DNA from 2 places in the Flavobacterium sp. KH_035 genome. Region 1 is predicted to be linked to the other one. Evidence: riboswitches for the same ligand, from Rfam matches in the RefSeq annotation. Region 1 holds a riboswitch; the other holds the start of a gene.
The links. A riboswitch is a leader RNA that binds a small molecule or an ion and turns the genes downstream of it on or off. The one in region 1 is predicted to bind cobalamin.
Positions count from the first base shown of each region.

Region 2: another riboswitch for cobalamin. It lies ahead of AC3IS6_RS21090 (TonB-dependent receptor); the one in region 1 lies ahead of AC3IS6_RS00475 (TonB-dependent receptor plug domain-containing protein).

Region 1 covers NZ_CM174492.1:89,404-98,704, reverse strand. Annotated here, with positions in the region: gene AC3IS6_RS00500 (DUF4252 domain-containing protein) at 1-361, opposite strand, end outside; gene AC3IS6_RS00495 (hypothetical protein) at 378-836, opposite strand; gene AC3IS6_RS00490 (RNA polymerase sigma factor) at 823-1,332, opposite strand; gene AC3IS6_RS00485 (S41 family peptidase) at 1,494-2,966, shown strand; gene AC3IS6_RS00480 (YncE family protein) at 3,031-4,089, opposite strand; gene AC3IS6_RS00475 (TonB-dependent receptor plug domain-containing protein) at 4,094-5,947, opposite strand; cobalamin riboswitch at 5,975-6,177, opposite strand; gene cobC (alpha-ribazole phosphatase) at 6,245-6,781, opposite strand; gene AC3IS6_RS00465 (adenosylcobinamide-GDP ribazoletransferase) at 6,766-7,551, opposite strand; gene cobT (nicotinate-nucleotide--dimethylbenzimidazole phosphoribosyltransferase) at 7,609-9,288, opposite strand.
Region 2 covers NZ_CM174492.1:5,214,225-5,223,525, forward strand. Annotated here, with positions in the region: gene AC3IS6_RS21070 (JAB domain-containing protein) at 1-364, shown strand, start outside; gene AC3IS6_RS21075 (T9SS type A sorting domain-containing protein) at 545-2,812, opposite strand; gene AC3IS6_RS21080 (cell surface protein) at 2,836-4,047, opposite strand; gene AC3IS6_RS21085 (YncE family protein) at 4,257-5,402, opposite strand; gene AC3IS6_RS21090 (TonB-dependent receptor) at 5,399-7,447, opposite strand; cobalamin riboswitch at 7,563-7,763, opposite strand; gene AC3IS6_RS21095 (beta-ketoacyl-ACP synthase III) at 8,271-9,254, shown strand.

The DNA.
Region 1 (9,301 bases):
TATCGCTTGCACCTGATTTTACCATTATACGTACATTTTTTCCGCTGTCGTTTACTTTCATAAGTTCTTCTAATCCGGCTGTTTTGATGTATTTATCAGCAGAAGCTTTCATATCGGCTTCGATTTTTGGATTTTTGGTTGTAAACACCTTTAAGTAATCTAACTTTTTAATTAAGTTAATGTATTGTTGGGTTTCTTTATCTGAAGCGTCAACTTTTACCTTGCTCATTAAATCGAACATTTTTTTGTTTACGATTACTGAGGTTACGTCGTCCTGACCATCAAATTTGTCAAATGCTCCCTGAGCATAAAAAGTGTGGCTAACGAATGCTAAAACTAGTGTTATGATGAAATTTTTCATTTTGATTGAGATTTAATTACTGTTTAAAAATTTTGTTTTTTGATTGTTCGTATTCTTTAATGTACTGTACACTTTCAATACCTACATTAACATTGTTTGATAATAAAGCCAAAGCTTTTTGCGTTGCGGCAAGTGCTTCTTCCGGATTATCGTAGGTTCCTAATTCTGTTTGCGCTGTAACTGGAGTTACATCTTTTTCGCTCACATAAAAATAGGTTCCAACTCCTAGTAAAACAACAGCTGAAGCTGCAATCGATAACCACGCTACTTTTCGTTTTTTAGTTTCTAGTGGTATTGTCTGCGTCGATTTCTGTTCTTTTACCTGAGAGAAATAACCAAACATAGGTTTGTATTGTTCCAAATGCTGCGCAACATCCGGTGAAGAAAAATATTCTTTTAATTGATTTTCTTCGGCAATAGTTGTTTTTCCCTCAAAGTATTTTTCTAATATATCTTCTATTTTATTGTATCCCATAACTGTGTGTATTAACCATTGATTCTCTTATTTTTTTTCTCGCTCTTGAAAGGGCTACTCTGATAGCCGTTTCGTTCATATTGACAATTTTCGCAATTTCGTCAAATTCATATTGTTCAACATCCCGTAACTGAATTAATATTTGTAATTGCTCGGGTAATTGGCTTATAATTTTTTCAACCCATTCTAAACTATTCGAATCTTCCAATTTCTTATCCAATTGTGGTTCCCGGTCGGTATAGTTATTGTGGACAATTTTAAGATTTCCGGCTCTTTTTGATTTTAACTGATCCAGACAATAATTTTTGGTCATTGTCATTGCAATAGCTTCAACGCTATTGTAAGTGTCCAGAGTATCTTTTTTGTTCCATAACTTTACCATAACTTCCTGAGTTGCATCTTCAGCTTCTTCGGTACTGGTTAATAATCTTTTTGCCAGACGAAAAACTTTGTCTTTAAAAGGATTTATTAATTCTATAAACACATTCTGATTCATAAAATCTATTGGTTATTCGTTAGCTTATATAGTGAAGACGAGACAGTATTATTTTTGTTACACGGGGTATTCAATTTTTTTACAATAAAAAAGCAATAAAATTCTTAGAGTTAAAACTAAAGATAGTATTTTTACGTTACTACTAGATAGATATTTACTATATGAAGACAATATTAAGAAGTGTACTGATATTATTTTTACTTGCTTTTTCTTTGCAATCTTGTGAAGATCAGGACGATGTGGCGGCTCCTGCCTCGTTGCAGGTAAATGATTTTGTTTGGAAAGGCCTGAATCAGTTTTACTTATGGCAAGCTGATGTTCCTAATTTGGCAGATGACCGTTTTAGTAATCAGGAAGCATTAAATGCATTTTTGAGAGGATATTCTAAACCGCAGGATTTATTTCAGGATTTATTGAATAAACCAATAAGCAAATTCCCAAAAGGTCAGGCAATTGATCGTTTTAGCTGGATTGTAGACGATTATACTGTTTTAGAACAGGAACTTCAGGGGACTTCAAAAAATGCCGGTGTGGATTTCAGGCTTAGTTACAAACCCGGAAGTACTACCGATTTAGTGGGTTATGTACGTTATATCATCCCTAATTCTGATGCTTCTAAAAAAGATATAAAAAGAGGAGATCTCTTTACAGGAATTAATGGAACGTCTTTGACGGTTTCAAATTATCAGTCGCTCTTGGCAGCTGATAGTTATACATTGAATATGGCTACTTTTAACGGTACGGGCTTTGATAGCAACGGAAAAACAGTTGCATTAGTAAAAACAACTTTAGATGAAAACCCCGTTTTTATAAATAAAGTGATTACATCCGGAAGCCGAAAAATAGGTTATTTAATGTACAATGGTTTTTATGCCAATTATGATGCACAGCTTAATGCAGCTTTTGGAGAACTAAAAGCACAAGGTATTACAGATCTTGTTTTAGATTTAAGATACAATGGAGGGGGGTCGATACAAACAGCAACGCGTCTGGCTAGTATGATTACAGGACAGTTTACCAATAAGGTTTTTTCGAAAGAAAGATGGAATGCCAAAATTAATGAGTTTTATGAAAGCGAAGACCCTGAGTCATTGCTTAATAAATTTGTAGATAAAATTGATGGAACTGCGATTAATAGTTTGAACCTGACCAAAATTTATATTATCACAACAAGTGGTACAGCTTCTGCGAGTGAACTGGTGATCAATGGCTTGGTGCCTTATATTTCAGTAATTCAGGTAGGAGAGACTACTGTTGGTAAAAACGTAGGATCGGTAACGCTATATGATTCTCCAACTTTTGGAAAAACGAACAGAAATCCAAATCACAAGTATGCGATGCAGCCTTTGGTTTTAAAAATTGTAAATGCTGCTGATTTTGGAGAATACACAGACGGTTTAAAACCAACGTATGAAAAATTAGAACGTATTACTAATTTAGGTGTCTTGGGAGATCCTACAGAACCGTTGTTAAGTGTTGCGGTATCTCAAATTACAGGAATAACCGCGAAAAAAGCAGGTGAGGACAGTGGGGTGACTCTGAAAGGCTTCACAGATGCTAAAGCAATGGACGGAATTAAAAATCAAATGTATCTTGAAAAAGCTCCAGAGGGACTTTTACGAGCATTGAAATAAAAAAAAAGGCTTTCATTTCTGAAAGCCTTTTTTTTGGTCATAAACCAAAACTAATTCTAAAAAATTAATCGTTGAAATAGAAACCGTTTGGTCCAACACCAACTGTTAATTCTTTTTGTAATGTTCCGCTTAAATTGTAGATGTAAGCTTTACTGTTTGATTTGAAATCACCTCCGTCAGCAATAAAAATTCTATCATCTTTTACCGAAAAACCATACATTTTTCCGTAATCAGAAGTTGAAGTGTATTGGAAAATTGGAGTAGTTGAAGCTGTAGTTGCCGTATAATCTATTGTATAAACTGCCGTATTTAAGGTGTAATATATTTTGTTGTTGTAAATGTCTAAGTTTTTAACTCCGTCAAGTGATTCCGGGAAAGTGATTTTAGTGATAGAGTTATCTGACAATTTTACTTTTACAATTTCGCTTCTTTCTCCATAAGAACTTCTGATGGTGTATAAAATACCATCTTTTTCTTCCATAGTATCTGCTCCAAAACCTATAGTTAATGAAGTTTCCAATTTGTTTGTAGCCGGGTTAACCACAAGTAATTTGTCATTATTGTAAGGTTCTGTCACATAAAGCTTGTTGTTGTGAAGCTCGATATGGTTTGCAGTTGCATTTAATGGTATTGTCGTTTCTACTTTGTTGGTAGCTAAGTTAATTACAGCGATAAAATCATCAGTGTTACCAGCCGGGTTTGTTTTAGACCAATACGTATTAGCATTCGTTACATAAGCCTTACCGTCTTTTACAACACCATATCTTGGTGCATTTAAACCCGTTTCAACTTTAGCTAATAGTTTAAAGCTATAACGGTCTACTACATTAATCACATTTGAACCACCGGCAATAATATAGGCCTTGTCTCCGTCAAAAAAGATGTTTTGAAGAAATTTTCCAACAAAATCAGTAGTGTTTACCGTTTTGTAAACATCTTTATTGAACGTGTTTAAATCGTCAGAGATGAAAGAAACAGAACCACCGTCAGTAGAATTTCCTTCATTTAAGATGAAAATTCCGTTATCGTAAACTCCTTTAGGATTGTCGGAGTCGTCGTCATTAGAACAAGAAACAAAAAGCGATACGCTTAATGCTAATAAAAATAATCTAGTCAGTTTCATTATATTAAAATTTAAGGTTTAAGTACAGGTTGTAATTTCTTCCCGGCATTGGTCGGTGTTCCAGACTTTGATAAAATGTATTCCACACATTCAGCACCTGAATACCTACCCTGAAAGAAGATAAAAGTTTAAAATCGTAATCTAGGCCAACGTTTGAAACCGTATAAGCCGATACGATTTTTTCGGGATCGTTGTCTGCCTGTGTGTATACAAAGCCATTATAGAGAAATTGATAATGGGCTGAAATGTTGTTTCTGGAGTAGGCAACGGCAGCAGTAACTTTATGAAAAGGGACAAAAAACAATTGTTTTTTGGTTTCGACATTTTCTGAAACTGTATACGCATAAGTTGCATTAGCAGTCAGGTTGTTTTTGCCAAAACTCTTTTTCCAGCTCAATAAGGTTTCTGCTCCATAACTGTTCACTTTGTCTGTGTTTTGCGGCCTCCAGATACCATTATTTCCGGGAACCCATTGCAACAGATCTTTTATTTTGATGTAATAAAAAGTCTGAGTCAAAGAAAAGTTCTGAACGGTAAAAATATTTCCAATTTCTGCCTGATAAGAACTCTCCGGTTTTAAATCACGATTTCCGCCTTCTTCCCAATACAAATCATTAAAAGTTGGGATTCTGAAATTTCGGGACACATTCAATTTCAAATTATACAGTTTTCCAAACTGATAAGAAGAACCTGCTGAAAATAGCACAGGAGATTTATAATTGTCTGTAAATTCTTTGCGAACCCCAAATTCGTTTTTCCAATTAGGGGAAGCATCTTGTTTTACAAGTAAAGCCGCAGAGCTTATTTCTCTCACATTATCTCCAAAACCACTTCCGTATCCTTTGGTTCGGTTGTAGTCCAGAATACCATTTAGTTGTATGGATTTTAGCAATTGATATCCCAGATCCGCTTTTGTAGTTAAGCTTTCTGTTTTTCCGTAGGTATAAATATTGCTCGAATTGTCGGCATAATATTTATAGTTTTCGAAAATATAGGCCGTTTTAAAATTGGTTTTGAATCTGCCAAAATCGCCATCATACTCTAATAAGTTTCGATTAAAACCATTAACATATTTGCTTTTCGTTTCAGATTCAGAAACCAGTGAAGTATTTCGGTCTGTATTTGAAGTTTGGGTATATAATTTTAAACTGTTTTTGGCATCAATTTTATAACCTGCATTTGCATTTAGCGATATAACATCGTATTGGCCGTTTTGATTCCAGCGCTGTTCGCCTTTCCAGTTGTATTGATTCAGATACTTGTAATCGTTTGTTGAACTGTTTTTAGAAAAACCAATTTGAGCGCTCCATTTTTCGTTTGAAATATTGGTTTTATAATTAATTCCAATCGTATTAAAACTTCCGTAATCCAGTTTTAAAGTATTCTCAAATCGATTATAAAAGGCCAGATCGTTATTTAAATGCACCGTTCCTCCAACCGCTCCACTCCCATAAATAACACTTCCTCCTCCTGCTTTTACACTGATAGAATTATAATCGGAGCTGGGAATGGTATTAAAATCGGTACTTCCATTCATTTGAGAGTTAATGTTGATTCCGTTCCAGATTACTGCTGTTTGCGATGATGTAGTACCTCTAAAGGCCACGGTAGAAAGCATTCCACGACCGTATTCTTTAAAATAAATAGTCGAATTAAAGTTTAATAAATCAGTCAGTAAAGCCTCATTCTTGCCAATAACAGAATCGTTTAGTTTTAAAACCGATTGCGAACTGGAGTATTTTTTAAGATTGGCGTCGGAAACGACAACAGTTTTAAGTTTGGTAATAGAATCACTTTGCGCCGAGATAATCTGACACAAGCACAATAAGTAAAAGACAAAAAGTTTTTTTAAAGCCATAATTTCTACACTCTTTTTCCCGAGAGCTCGATATTGGTTACAAAGGCAGGTCTCCTGGCTTGCGTCTTGTTGTTTACCTTCCCATTCGCCAAAGCGAGCAGTGGTTTTGTAGTTAACAACAAGCATTCTTTTCAGAACAAAGCTTACAGTTGCGGGTACAGCTCAAGATTTATTACTTGATTCCCTTTTAATGTGTATGAATGAACACAACCTTAATTTTGTGCAAAGATAAAGTTAAAATTATTGAATTTTCAAATTTGTTTTAGTTTTTAGAAGGAATTCTAAACAAATCGTAATTTAATACTCTATTTTAATAACCTGTCCGAAGGCTACTTTATTGTTAAAGGCATCTTTCAGAGGCAATGCAGACCGATGGCATAAAATACTTCTGATTACACCAGCATGAGAGACAATTACTACAGGAGTGTTTTTGTGGTTTAAAATGTGTTCTCTTAAAAAGGTACCGACTCTTTTATGAAGTTCTGTAAACGACTCGCCATTTGGTACCTGTGTGGTAACAAAATCTCCCATCCATGGATTAAGTTGCTCCGAAGGAATAGCGTCCCAGTTTTTCAATTCCCAATCGCCAAAATTCATTTCCATCAGCTGCTTGTCTTTAATAAAGGAAATAGAGTTTGTCTTATGCTGAATGTATTCGGCTAGCGTGACACAACGTTTTAATGGACTTGAATAAAGTAAGGCTTCTGAGGGCAATTGCGAAACAATTTCTTCAAAAATAGTTTCAAACGGAACTGCCAGATCTACATCAGACTGGCCGTAGCAGATTCCTTTTTCGCAAGTGGTTTCGGTATGGCGAACTAGATAAACTTCCATATGCAAAGAATACTTAAATAATAGATCACTTCACAAACCTGTTGCGTGGCTCCCAGACAGTCACCTGTATAACCATCAATCCATTTTTGGAAATAGCGGGCTAAGAAGTAACGCATAATAAATACCGGAACTAGAGCTAAAAGGAATTTATACTGAAAATAAGAAAGCAGGAATAAAGGAATTAATCCGAAGAAAAAGGAACCTGTAATTTCTTTCCAACTGTGTTTTTTGGCTATAGGTTTGCTTTTACTTGTCGCATCATCACGAGAATATTCATGAGTAAAAATGATAGATATTGCTGCCAGACGACTTAAAGAATGAGCAGAAATAAACAAAAGGAAAATTAGAAAAATGTTATTAGTGAAAAGAGTAACGGATTCAGAAAGTAGTTTGAATTTCAGTAAAAAAAGCAGAACCAAACCAATTGCTCCGTAGGCGCCTATTGCGCTGTCTTTCATAATAAGCAGGATTTTTTCTTTGGTCCAGCCACCACCGAAACCATCACAAACATCAGCAAAACCATCTTCATGGAAAGCTCCGGTTGTGAGTATCGACGCGACAATTGCTAAAAGAACAGCAGTCTCCGTAGATAAAAAAAGCGAAGAAAGGTAGAAAGCCAAGAAGGAAATGCTTCCCACAATCCAACCTATAAAAGGAAAATAGCGTGTTGCCTTGTTTAAATAATCCGGATCGTGATTGATGTTTTTAGGACAGGGCATTCTGGTGTAAAACATTAAACAGGTAAAGAAAATATGGAGTTCTTTTTTCATTTAAGAGAATTGATTAGGACAAAATTAAAGGATAAAACTGAAAACTGAGACTGAAAACTATTTTCTACTGACTCCTGCGCTTTCAAAACTGGCCATTTCATTCAGAAAAACTTCAGCCGATTTGATAATAGGAAAAGCAATCGCGCAGCCTGTACCTTCGCCTAAACGCAAATCCAGATTTAAAATTGGTTTCGCGTCTAAATAATTCAATAATTTCTGATGTGCTTTTTCGGCGGAGCAATGACAGAAAACAGCATTTTTATGAATGTTGGGATTTATTTTTGAAGCAACCAAAAAGGCTGTACTACAAATAAAACCATCGACCAGAATGAGCATATTGTTCTCAAAAGCGGTTAACATTCCGCTGGCAATCTGCATGATTTCAAAACCGCCAAAATAGGCCAGTTGTTGGTTTAATTCTGCAGGGCCAGTGTAGTTTTCAATGGTTTTTTGGAGTAGGTTTTGTTTTTGAAGTAATTTTTCATTTTCGACACCCGTTCCTTTTCCCACACATTCTTCGATAGGAAATCCGGTAAGAAGACTCATTAATACCGAGGCAGTAGAGGTGTTTCCGATCCCCATTTCTCCAAAACCAACACAGTTTGAACCTTTTTTTGCGATAGCTTCAATAATTGATTTTCCTTTTTCAAAACACAATTGTAATTCTGTTTCGCTCATTGCCGGAAGGTGTAAAAAGGACTGGGTCCCTTTGGCTATTTTGGCATTGATCAGATTGGCATTTGTAGGGAAATCATAATTGACACCGGCATCTACAATCGATAGCTGAATGTCATTTTGCTTACAGAAAACATTAATGGCAGCACCTCCTTCGAGAAAATTATTGACCATCTGTCTCGTAACATCTTGTGGATAAGCGCTTACCCCATGATTGGCAATACCATGATCGGCAGCAAAAACAACAATAGCGGGATTTATAATTTTAGGGCTTAAAGTTTCAAAAACAGTGGCCATCTGAAAAGCCAGAGTCTCGAGCGTCCCTAAAGCACCAATAGGTTTGGTTTTAGAATCTATTTTCTCTTGTAGCAGAGTGCTGAAATTACTAGTTGTACTGTTTTCTTCTTTAGATTTTAAAGGAAAATCCGACACCTGATTTTGAATGATGTTTTTAATTTCTGTACAGTCCGGAACCTCTGATTTTTGTTTCCAGTGCAATTGCTGCAACATAGGTTGATTGTCGTAATTGGTGGCTGGTTTTCCGATACAGAAGTAGCCCAGTGGCTCGATGTTTTCTGGTAAATCAAGATTTTTTTTAAACTGATAATAGTTCAAAATAGATACCCAGCCCATTCCGTACCCCTGTTCTGTCAGGGAAAGCCAAATGTTTTGTGCCGCACAAACCGAACTAAATTTTACGGCTTCGTTGCTGCCCACTGTTCCAATTGTAAATTGGTTTAATACCGATCGGTCGTAAGCGATAATGAGTCCGATTGGTGCTTCTTCAATCGCTTCGAGTTTTAAAGATTTATAGTGTTCCTTTTGTTCGGGATTGTCGGTAAGCTCTTCGGCTTTTTTGTTGTACTCTAAAAAAAGATCTTTAATCGCACTTTTGACTTCAACCGATTTGATAAGATAATAGCGGGTAGCATCGGTTAATCCAACAGATGGAGCCCAGTGCCCAGCTTGTAATGCTTTTTGAATCACTTCGTCAGGGACCTCATCATTTGTAAAGTGGCGGGTATCACGACGTGATTTTAGTATATCGTCTAAATGGCTCATAATTTTTAAATTC
Region 2 (9,301 bases), 380 kb from region 1:
CACTGCATATAAAGTAGCCATGGAAATCTGGAATCTGAATACAATAGACTTTTTTGAACAGTTTAAAATTCTGCTTCTCAATCAGTCCAACAAAGTACTGGGAGTTTACCAAGTGGCTTCGGGAGGAATATCGGGAGCTTCGATAGATCTTAGGCTAGTTTTTGCCGCAGCGCTCAAAGCAAATGCTTCGGCTCTTATCATGATACACAATCATCCTTCGGGCAAAACACTGCCTTCTCTCGCCGACAAATTGATTACCCAAAAAGCCAGAGATGCCGGCTCTCTTTTAGACATCGCTGTAATTGATCATTTGATTATTACCTCAGAAAGTTATTATTCGTTTGCTGATAAAGGGAATTTATAGCTCTTCTTTAAGTTTTGGATATAAAACAAAAGCTATTCTAACCATCAGCTTTTGTTTTTATAATTATCCGTGCATTTTACAACTATCGAAATAACCACTTATAAATTAAAAACCCTCTTACAAAACCGTAAGAGGGGCTATATCTATACATTTTACATTTTACATCTCACATTTCACACCCTACTTCTTAATAAATTTCTGAACATAATTCGCTTTGTCGGTCATTATATTGATGATGTACATTCCATTGGCAAAATCGCTAACATTAATCTGATTGTTACTGATCTGAGCGTTAATTGATTTACCCGAAATATCATAGACAGTTACTTTTAACACCTCGTCTTCTGTTCTAATATTCAATACGTCAGAGACAGGATTAGGATAAACTGCCAGTTCTAATTTCGTGAATTCACCGGTTCCTAAAGTGCTTGTTGTATTTACGATAATTGATTTTTCAACCAGTTTCCCATTTGAATTAAAACGTATGACAACTGTCGCATTCCCTAAAGCTTTTGGTGTCAAAACCAATTCATCATTGACATTTATGATTGCCGAAACGATTTCCGTATCTCTAACTGACTTTATTGATTTTACAATTGCTGACGACAAATTATCGGCATCCGAAACAATGCTTTTTAAATCGATTACGGCTGGTTCTTTTATGGACACCTCCGAAGGCAAAGTGGTACTCACTACCGGTGCTGCTTTATCCGGAAAAACAGTAATTGCCGGAAACCAATAATAATCATCTAAAACTTTTGTCTGGGTTAAGCTCCCCGTAGTATCAAAAGTATGAACCCAGTTTTTCTGAAAATGTGCTCCAAATCCGTTTTCTGTGGTATTGAGAATCAACTCATCTGAAACTGGATCGATACGCAGGGCCGCACCATAAGGAATCTGCTTAAAAGCATCTGTCTGCCCTGGAATTGTTGCAAAATTCTCATTAAAGCTTTTTGAAGTAACATCAAACTTGACAATTTTTGTTCCTGAAGTAAAAGAGCTTACAGCGTTTATCCAATACAAAGCATTCTGCTGATTGCTGTACGTAAAACTTCCCGCATTCCACGCTCCCCAGGATCCTAAATATTTAGTGGTAGGAATTGCATATTCTGTTAGTGTAAAAGCTGTCGTATTAATATTGATTAATTTCTGATCCTGAATTCCCCATACACTTCCGTCTTTGGCCTGAGCGATCGAGTGAAATTTTCCTGTAATCGTCTTAACCAAAGTATTATTGTTTGGATCAATTACCAGAACTCCTCCATTTTGTGAGACTGCAAATACGTACTGAGAGGTACGAATCATATTGCCTATTTGTCCAACAGTGCTTGTACCTGTTATGACGGTTCCTACCTTTAAGTTGGCGATATCAAAAAGAAAAATTCCCTTTGAGGTACCAATATACCCTGTATTTTCGTTAACCCCTACAAAAGAACGTCCGTCACCTCCACCGATATTGGCGAATCCGGCAATTTTCTTCATGTTTTGTGCATTGGCAACAACTAATCTGCCGCCGGGGCTGAAATTCTGATCTCCTCCGCTTGCAGCCTGTTTTGAAATAAAATAAAATTTATCGCCGTAAATTGTTCCATAACAAGTCGTAACACCAAAAGTTTCATTGTTGTTTGCATTACTATAAATTCGGTAATTAACGCTACCGTTCTTATTGATAAAATTCACGGAACCATTAGTGTGCCCAAACCAGTCTTCGTTTACCATAAAATAACCGTTGGTAAAATCAGTCGCCTCTACATAAGGTGCAACGGGGGTAAAAGTTCCAGCAATAGGCAATACATTCTTCGACGGTGCGTAATTCCAAACATCCCAGGAACCATTCTCTAAAATACGAGTGGACGCTCCTGTGCTGACAGTCCCGAAATTAGAATCAGCAGGATTTTTTCCCCAATAGGACCATTCTCCATTCGTCCATCCGGATTGCCAATGATCGTTTATATCTATTGCTGTGTAGCTGTCAAAATCATAAGCGGTCGTATTCACAAAACCATTTGTTGGATACAGAGGATAAGCATAATCTGTGCCTTTATAAAGTCCGATCGTTTTTACTCCGTCCAAATCAAAGCCCAATCCTCCTACCGAAGATCCCGTTTGTGTTCCTTTATGCAACAGCGCGAAAAAACGACGATCTGTTTTTAGTATGGCTTTTAGCATGTCTTCACCTGTCGCATTACCATCCCATCTGAATCCCCAGACTAAAGCATCGGTATTTTTACCATCATTCCACTGCACTACAAATGCTGCCTTATTAGAACCAGTACCTACCCAATACTGAATATCATCAAAAGTTGCCGCAACCCCCACACTTCTACCAACCTCATTTTTTGCTGCTGTTCTTTGTTTACTAGCATAAAGGGATCTGCCCTCCGGTATTACCTGCCCACGCATTAAAAATGCAAAAAGTAACATCAACAACAAGTAATTTTTCTTCATATTATATTTAATTTAAAATTCTATTATTTAAGGTACAGGTCATAAGCTCCGGCCACATCTGTAGAAACTTCTCCCAGCCAGCCAGCTTCCTGATTGATTGCGGTATGTATTTTAACAAAATCGATTCCCGGAAGTTTTACATATTTTCCGTTTTTGTCTACGGCCCATGAAATATCAATATTAGAGCCTTCATCGCCATTTGGTGCATTATCGGCATAACCAAAATCAAAACCTTTGCCTACCCAATAACTTCCTGTACCACTTTGATCGTAATAATTGTCTTTAATTTTGGTTCCTTTGAGCGTATAGGAAGCCTCTGTAATCCATAGTGGGTAATAGCTTTGTTCATGAAATCCATTTTTAGTTTTGTATCCTGAACTTCCCTGATTGTCTTCCCATTTAATGTACTGTACATCCGTTTGCCAAAAGTCCTGACCTGCTACAGGCAGCTTGTTAGGATCCGGTTTCAAATAGGTGATACTGTAATTCTTCACGGTGGTGTTTTTAAAATACTCGCTTCCGGCTATTTCGTACCATTCGTCTTCATCGGGTTTTCCGTTTTTATTTTTATCGTAAGCCACCTGAATAATTCCGGGTTCGCAAGATCCTGAACGCCCTTCAGCAGCATCGTTAGCCCAAAAAGCATTTCCCATAACTTTAAAATCGCGGCCATTCATATTTGGAATCGTATGATCAAAACCAAATACAACATAACCTCCAAACCCTCCTAAAGAAATCATTGACGCGTTTGAACCTACAAGTGATTTCTTAGCGGCATTAATCAGATTGCTTTCGGTATTTCCGGGTGCATACAGCGGAAGTTCATTAGTAAACTGACCTACTCCGGGACGAAAATCGAACACATTAGAAATGTACTTGTTATAATTCCCAGCCTCTTTTGTTACATTGATAGAAGATTGATATGTTTTTACAACTCCATTCGTTTCAACTTTTAAGGTTAAGGGATAACTCTTTAAATACGGACTTATAAAATCCAGTTGAAGACTTTCTGAAATGACAGAATCTTTAATGCTCCAGGTTAATTTTGAATTAGCGGACATTTTCAGATCGATGTTCAGCACTTTAAAACGATCGATCGTATAGGATTCTTTTAGGGTTTCTCCCTGATTTTCATTTCCAGAATCATCTTCCCGATCGCTTCCGCAGGAGATAAATCCCAGTAAGAGGGTTAATACTAACGTACTTTTTAAAAGTGCAAAAGGGACTCTTTTCATATTTTTTTATTTTTATTCTTTAATGACACATTATTACTGAGGTACAACAAAATAAATTTCCAGTGAGCGTAACATCTAATTCTTCACTCTTTACTCTTTACTCTTTACTCTTTACTCTTCACTCTTTACTCTTTACTCTTCACTCTTTACTCTTTACTCTTTACTCTTTACTCCTCACTCTTTACTCCTCACTCCTCACTCTTCACTCTTCACTTTTTAGTTATAAAAGCAATATGAGCAGGAATATTTCCGGCTGTAGTCTTCCATTTTAATTTTCCTTCGGGAGTAAAACAGTAGATATAACCTGTTACCACATAATTTTGGGCATCGGTGACATATATTTCTTTTGTTTCGGGATTTACCTGCAAGCCATAAGGAATCATGATCTGTTTGTCGGTACCATCCGTAATGATTTTATTATTTATGACTTTTTTGGTCTTTGTATCTAATATTCCATAGGAAACTTTATTGCTATTGGTGAGATAACTCCATGAGACACTGTAGTAATAAAGCAAATCATCGACGAGACATGTTGCCGAAACCGGAATATCAAGCTGCATTTTCTTCTCGTCTGTTTTTGTATCGATCACAAAAAGATTAGAAGGAGTGTTGTAATAATCGCCTCTGGAACTTACGTAGATATCTCCCCTGCTGTCTACCTGCATGCTGTGGAGATTGATCCCCACATCTATTTTTTTTATTTCGGTAAAAGTTTCAAGATCGATTACCGATACAGTTCTGTCATAATTAGGCACTCGGTAACCTCCTGAATTGGCTACATACAATTTTCCGTTATGTACCACCATTTGTTCCGGCTGATAACCAACGGTCACTTTGCGTTTTATTTCTAATGAAGTCGTATCTATTTCTGCTACAAATCCAATTTCGGCATTTGGATCAATGGCAACGGGACCTGAATACGAACTTACGTAGGCTTTGTTTTTGTAAAAAGTGACATACCGACAATTCGGAATGTCTATTTTTTTGATTCGTTTTGCGGACCATTTGTCAATCACCTCCACTTTATTGGAACAGTTGATTACCGCGTACACTTTATTCCCATAAATTTTAATATCGTTCCCTACGTCACCCAGTTCTTTTACTACTGTTGGGTTGCGTTCTGAGTAAATATCGGTGGTATAATTTCCAGTTCTGTAATTGAATACATCAATACTGGCACGGTTCATTCCCATATTGCCTTCGTTCAAAAGATAGAATCCTTCTATGTTGCCATCACCTCTGGGCGCGGCTACGCTTTTATCTGAGGACGGAAAAACAGTTTCTTCTTCCCTGCAGGAAACCAAAAGAAGGGCTACAAATAAAGTAAGCAGGAATTGGGTAGTTCTCTTTTTCATAACGCAATACTGATTATAAATTTTAGTGTACGGCCCGGCATCGGATAGTTGTAAATTACTTCGTACTGCTGGTTGAGGGCATTGTTTAATTCGATTGCCCCTTTTATTTCATGACCCTGAAATGAAAACATTTTCTGAACGGATAAATCGTGTGTATACCAGGGTTGCACCTCATTAATTCTAATGTTATTTACATTTCCGTTGTATCGTTTTCCAACATAGATAAAACTGTAGTTAAAATTCCATGACTTATAATCCGCATTTAGAATTCCGGATCCGCTATGCCATGGGGTGTAAGGAATCTGATCTCCATAAGACGACAATTCTAAACCGGCAAACTTAGTATAATCCCTACTCTCCGAATAAGTATAGCTCAAATGGGCGGTCAGATTTACATTGCTAACATGCATTTTCATGTTAACAACCGATTCGATTCCTTTTCCTTTCACCTGTCCAATATTCGTCATCATCCAGCGGAATAAATTTCCAGTTGGGGCTGCTATTATTTTATCTTTGGTATTGGTGTAGTAGCCATCGACCTGAAGAGAAAACTGGTCTAATAAACCGCTTTCAAATGGTATGTTGTAGGTAAATCCAACATCGTACTGATTCATGTATTCGGGTCTTAAGGTACTGGAACCGACCATCGTATAATACAAATCATTAAAAGTGGGCATTCGGAACATACGTTTCGCAAAAGCTCTTACATTAAAATCGTAGTCTTTAAAGGGTGTATAACCCAAAAATATGGCCGGAGTAAATTCTGTTTTATCAGGAGCTTTGGCATTGTAACGCACTTCTTCCTGCACGTGTGTTCCCACAACGCTTCCCAAAACTTTAAAGCCATCCAGTCGGTAAGAACTTGCCAACGAGAACAAAGCGGTGTAGCGCTCCGGATAAGAGAACAGGGTCTTTATCCCTTTTCTGGTCGCATTAAGCCGGTTATACTGAAAATCAGTCGACAACGAAACGTCCCAGGTGGGTAGAATCTTGTACAGATTAACTGCTGAAAAATAATATTCCTGTTGGTAATAACTATCGTCAGATTGAGCGCCTTCGGTAACTATTTCTCCCAGCACATTAGTGGTATCTCTGGCTACATAATGGGTATAATCATAGGCATATTTTGCCTTAGCCTGAAATTTATATCTTTCGCTAAGGTCTTTTATAAAAGTACCCTGTGCAAAAAAATTCTTGTCGTACTGTCTAAAACCATCCGAAAATTTATTTTCTACAATAGCTCCTGGTGCTCCTCTTTCGGAACCATAATAATACACTTTGGCATCCCAGGTACCGTTCTTCATTTTCCCGTACAGACCAGACTCAAAACGAAATGCTTCTATATCGCTATTGTGCCTGACGGCTGAGGTATCGTAAGCCACAGTTCCGTCAAGATTATTTCTTTTGTATCTGAATTTGTATTCTCCGTTAGATTTTATGTATTCAGAACTCGCGCTCAGACTTATTTTATCACTTAATTTTTGTTCCCATCTAAAAGAAAAATCATTGTAATTGATAGACATGGTTTTATAGCGCAGCAATAGGTTGTTTTTTTTATTATGCTCAAAAACAGGACGCTTGGTACGCAGATAAATAGTAGAAGCTGCTGCAAAGTCTTTAGCTGACTGAAATATTTCACTCTTCTGACCATTATACATGGTGAGCGATTCCATATCATCCAGGGAATATTTTCCCAAATCTGTAACTCCGTTTTGAGCATTTCCCAACTGAATTCCGTCGTAAAAAACGCCCACATGATGGGTACCCATATTTCGTACATCGACCGTTTTGAGTCCGCCCAAACCTCCATAATCCTTGATCTGTACTCCGGCAAAATAACGAAGCGCATCGGCAACATTGTGACTGGCTAAATTTTCGAGTAGTGTTCCTGAAAGGCTTTGTACGGGAATTACTTCCTGATACGGTTTTGCTTTTAGCAATACTTCTTTCAAAACCCGCAAACTGTCCTTAGTAGTTTGAGAACGAAGTACAATAGGAACAAATAATAGAATAAGGAATAAAAGTATTTTTCTGGTATTACACATCACTGATTTGATTAAATAAACTCCGAGGTGTATTAATCAAAAAAGCAATAAGATAGAGTCCTGTTACAAAATAACAGGTCTGTTTATTGTTCTTCAACTTTATTCCACGAAAGTCTTAAACTATGTGACTATGGCAGGTCTCCTGACTTGTTCCATCTTTAAACAACCTTCTCATCCGCCGCGGCGGACAATGGCATTAGTAACGTTTAAAGACTTATATAGAACTTACAGTAGCGGGTCTGTTCAGGATTTACACCTGATTCCCTTTTAACTATTTTCTCTCAAGAAAAAATAGACCAAAATCTGGCCGTAAAGATAGAGTTATCTTTATAAAAACACGAATTATTTAATCTTATTACAGTTTTGACAATAAATGAGACTATATCTCAATAATTAACTAAAGAAAAGCTTTTCAGATCTTGTACACTATTATCAGAAAACTTATAGTCTCGTAAACTTTAAGAAGAAAGTAATCTGAACAAAATAAATCTTGTTAAATCACTAATTATCAGATTATAAAATTCAATTATACCACAAATTAAAAACTCAGATTGGTTTATTTCTTAAGAGATTGAATAACTGAAATAAAATCGTCTAAAAATGCATTTGATTTTATTAATAATGAAGTGAAACAGAAATATTAAAAGTAAATTAACAAATTCCGAGATTTTTGCATCTTTATAATTGTTAAATTGCGCCCCTGTAATTGAAGATGCCCCTCGTACTACATATTCTTCGAAAAACTCTTGTAAAATGGACTGGAGAAAGGTTTTGGGCCGAAAGTCAAAATAAAAAAAACACTAAAAGAGAAACAAAAAAATCAATGAATACAACAAAAGCTTCCATTATTGCTATTGGAGGATATGTACCGGAAACGGTTTTAAGCAATACAGATTTAGAAAAAAGAATAGATACTACAGATGAGTGGATCACTTCACGAACAGGCATAAAAGAAAGACGAATACTAGACGACCCATCACTGGCGACCTCAGATATGGCTTCTTTCGCCATTAAAGATTTAGTAGAAAACTATGGTATAAATCCGCTGGATGTTGATTGTCTTATACTGGCTACTTCAACACCCGATCATATTCTTACTCCCGCTGCCAGTTTGGTATGCGAAAAAGCAGGCCTGAAAAATGCCTGGGGATTTGACCTTAATGCTGCCTGCAGTGGCTTTTTGTACGCTCTTTCGGTAGGCGCAAGTTTTATTGAAAGCGGCAGATACAAAAATGTTATCGTGGTGGGTGCCGATAAAATGAGTTCGATCGTGAACTATGAAGATCGAAACAGCTGTATTTTATTTGGTGATGGCGCAGGCGCCGTACTTTTACAGCCCAATACTGAAGGACACGGTATACAACAGAACATTTTCAGAACGGACGGAACAGGTGCTGAATTCCTTTCTGTACGTGCCGGAGGTTCTCTTTTATCGACCACTGAAGAAACAATCCAAAACAAACAGCACTTTGTACATCAGGAAGGAAGAACTGTTTTTAAACATGCTGTTAGAAACATGAGCGGCACGTCTAAAGAGCTAATGGAAAAAGCTTCATTGACTCCGGATATGATAGACTGGGTAATCCCACATCAGGCTAACTTAAGAATCATTCAGGCAGTAAGTGAAGAAATTGGTATTGGTATTGAAAAATTTAAAGTAAATATTCAAAAATACGGTAACACTACAGCAGCAACTATTCCGCTATGTCTTTGGGATTTCAAAAAAGATTTTAAAAAAGGAGATAACATTGTTATTACAGCTTTTGGAGCAGGATTCTCATGGGGCAGTATGTACATCAAATGGTAAATATTATATAAAAAACATTACACTATATCCTTATGATGAGGTGTCAC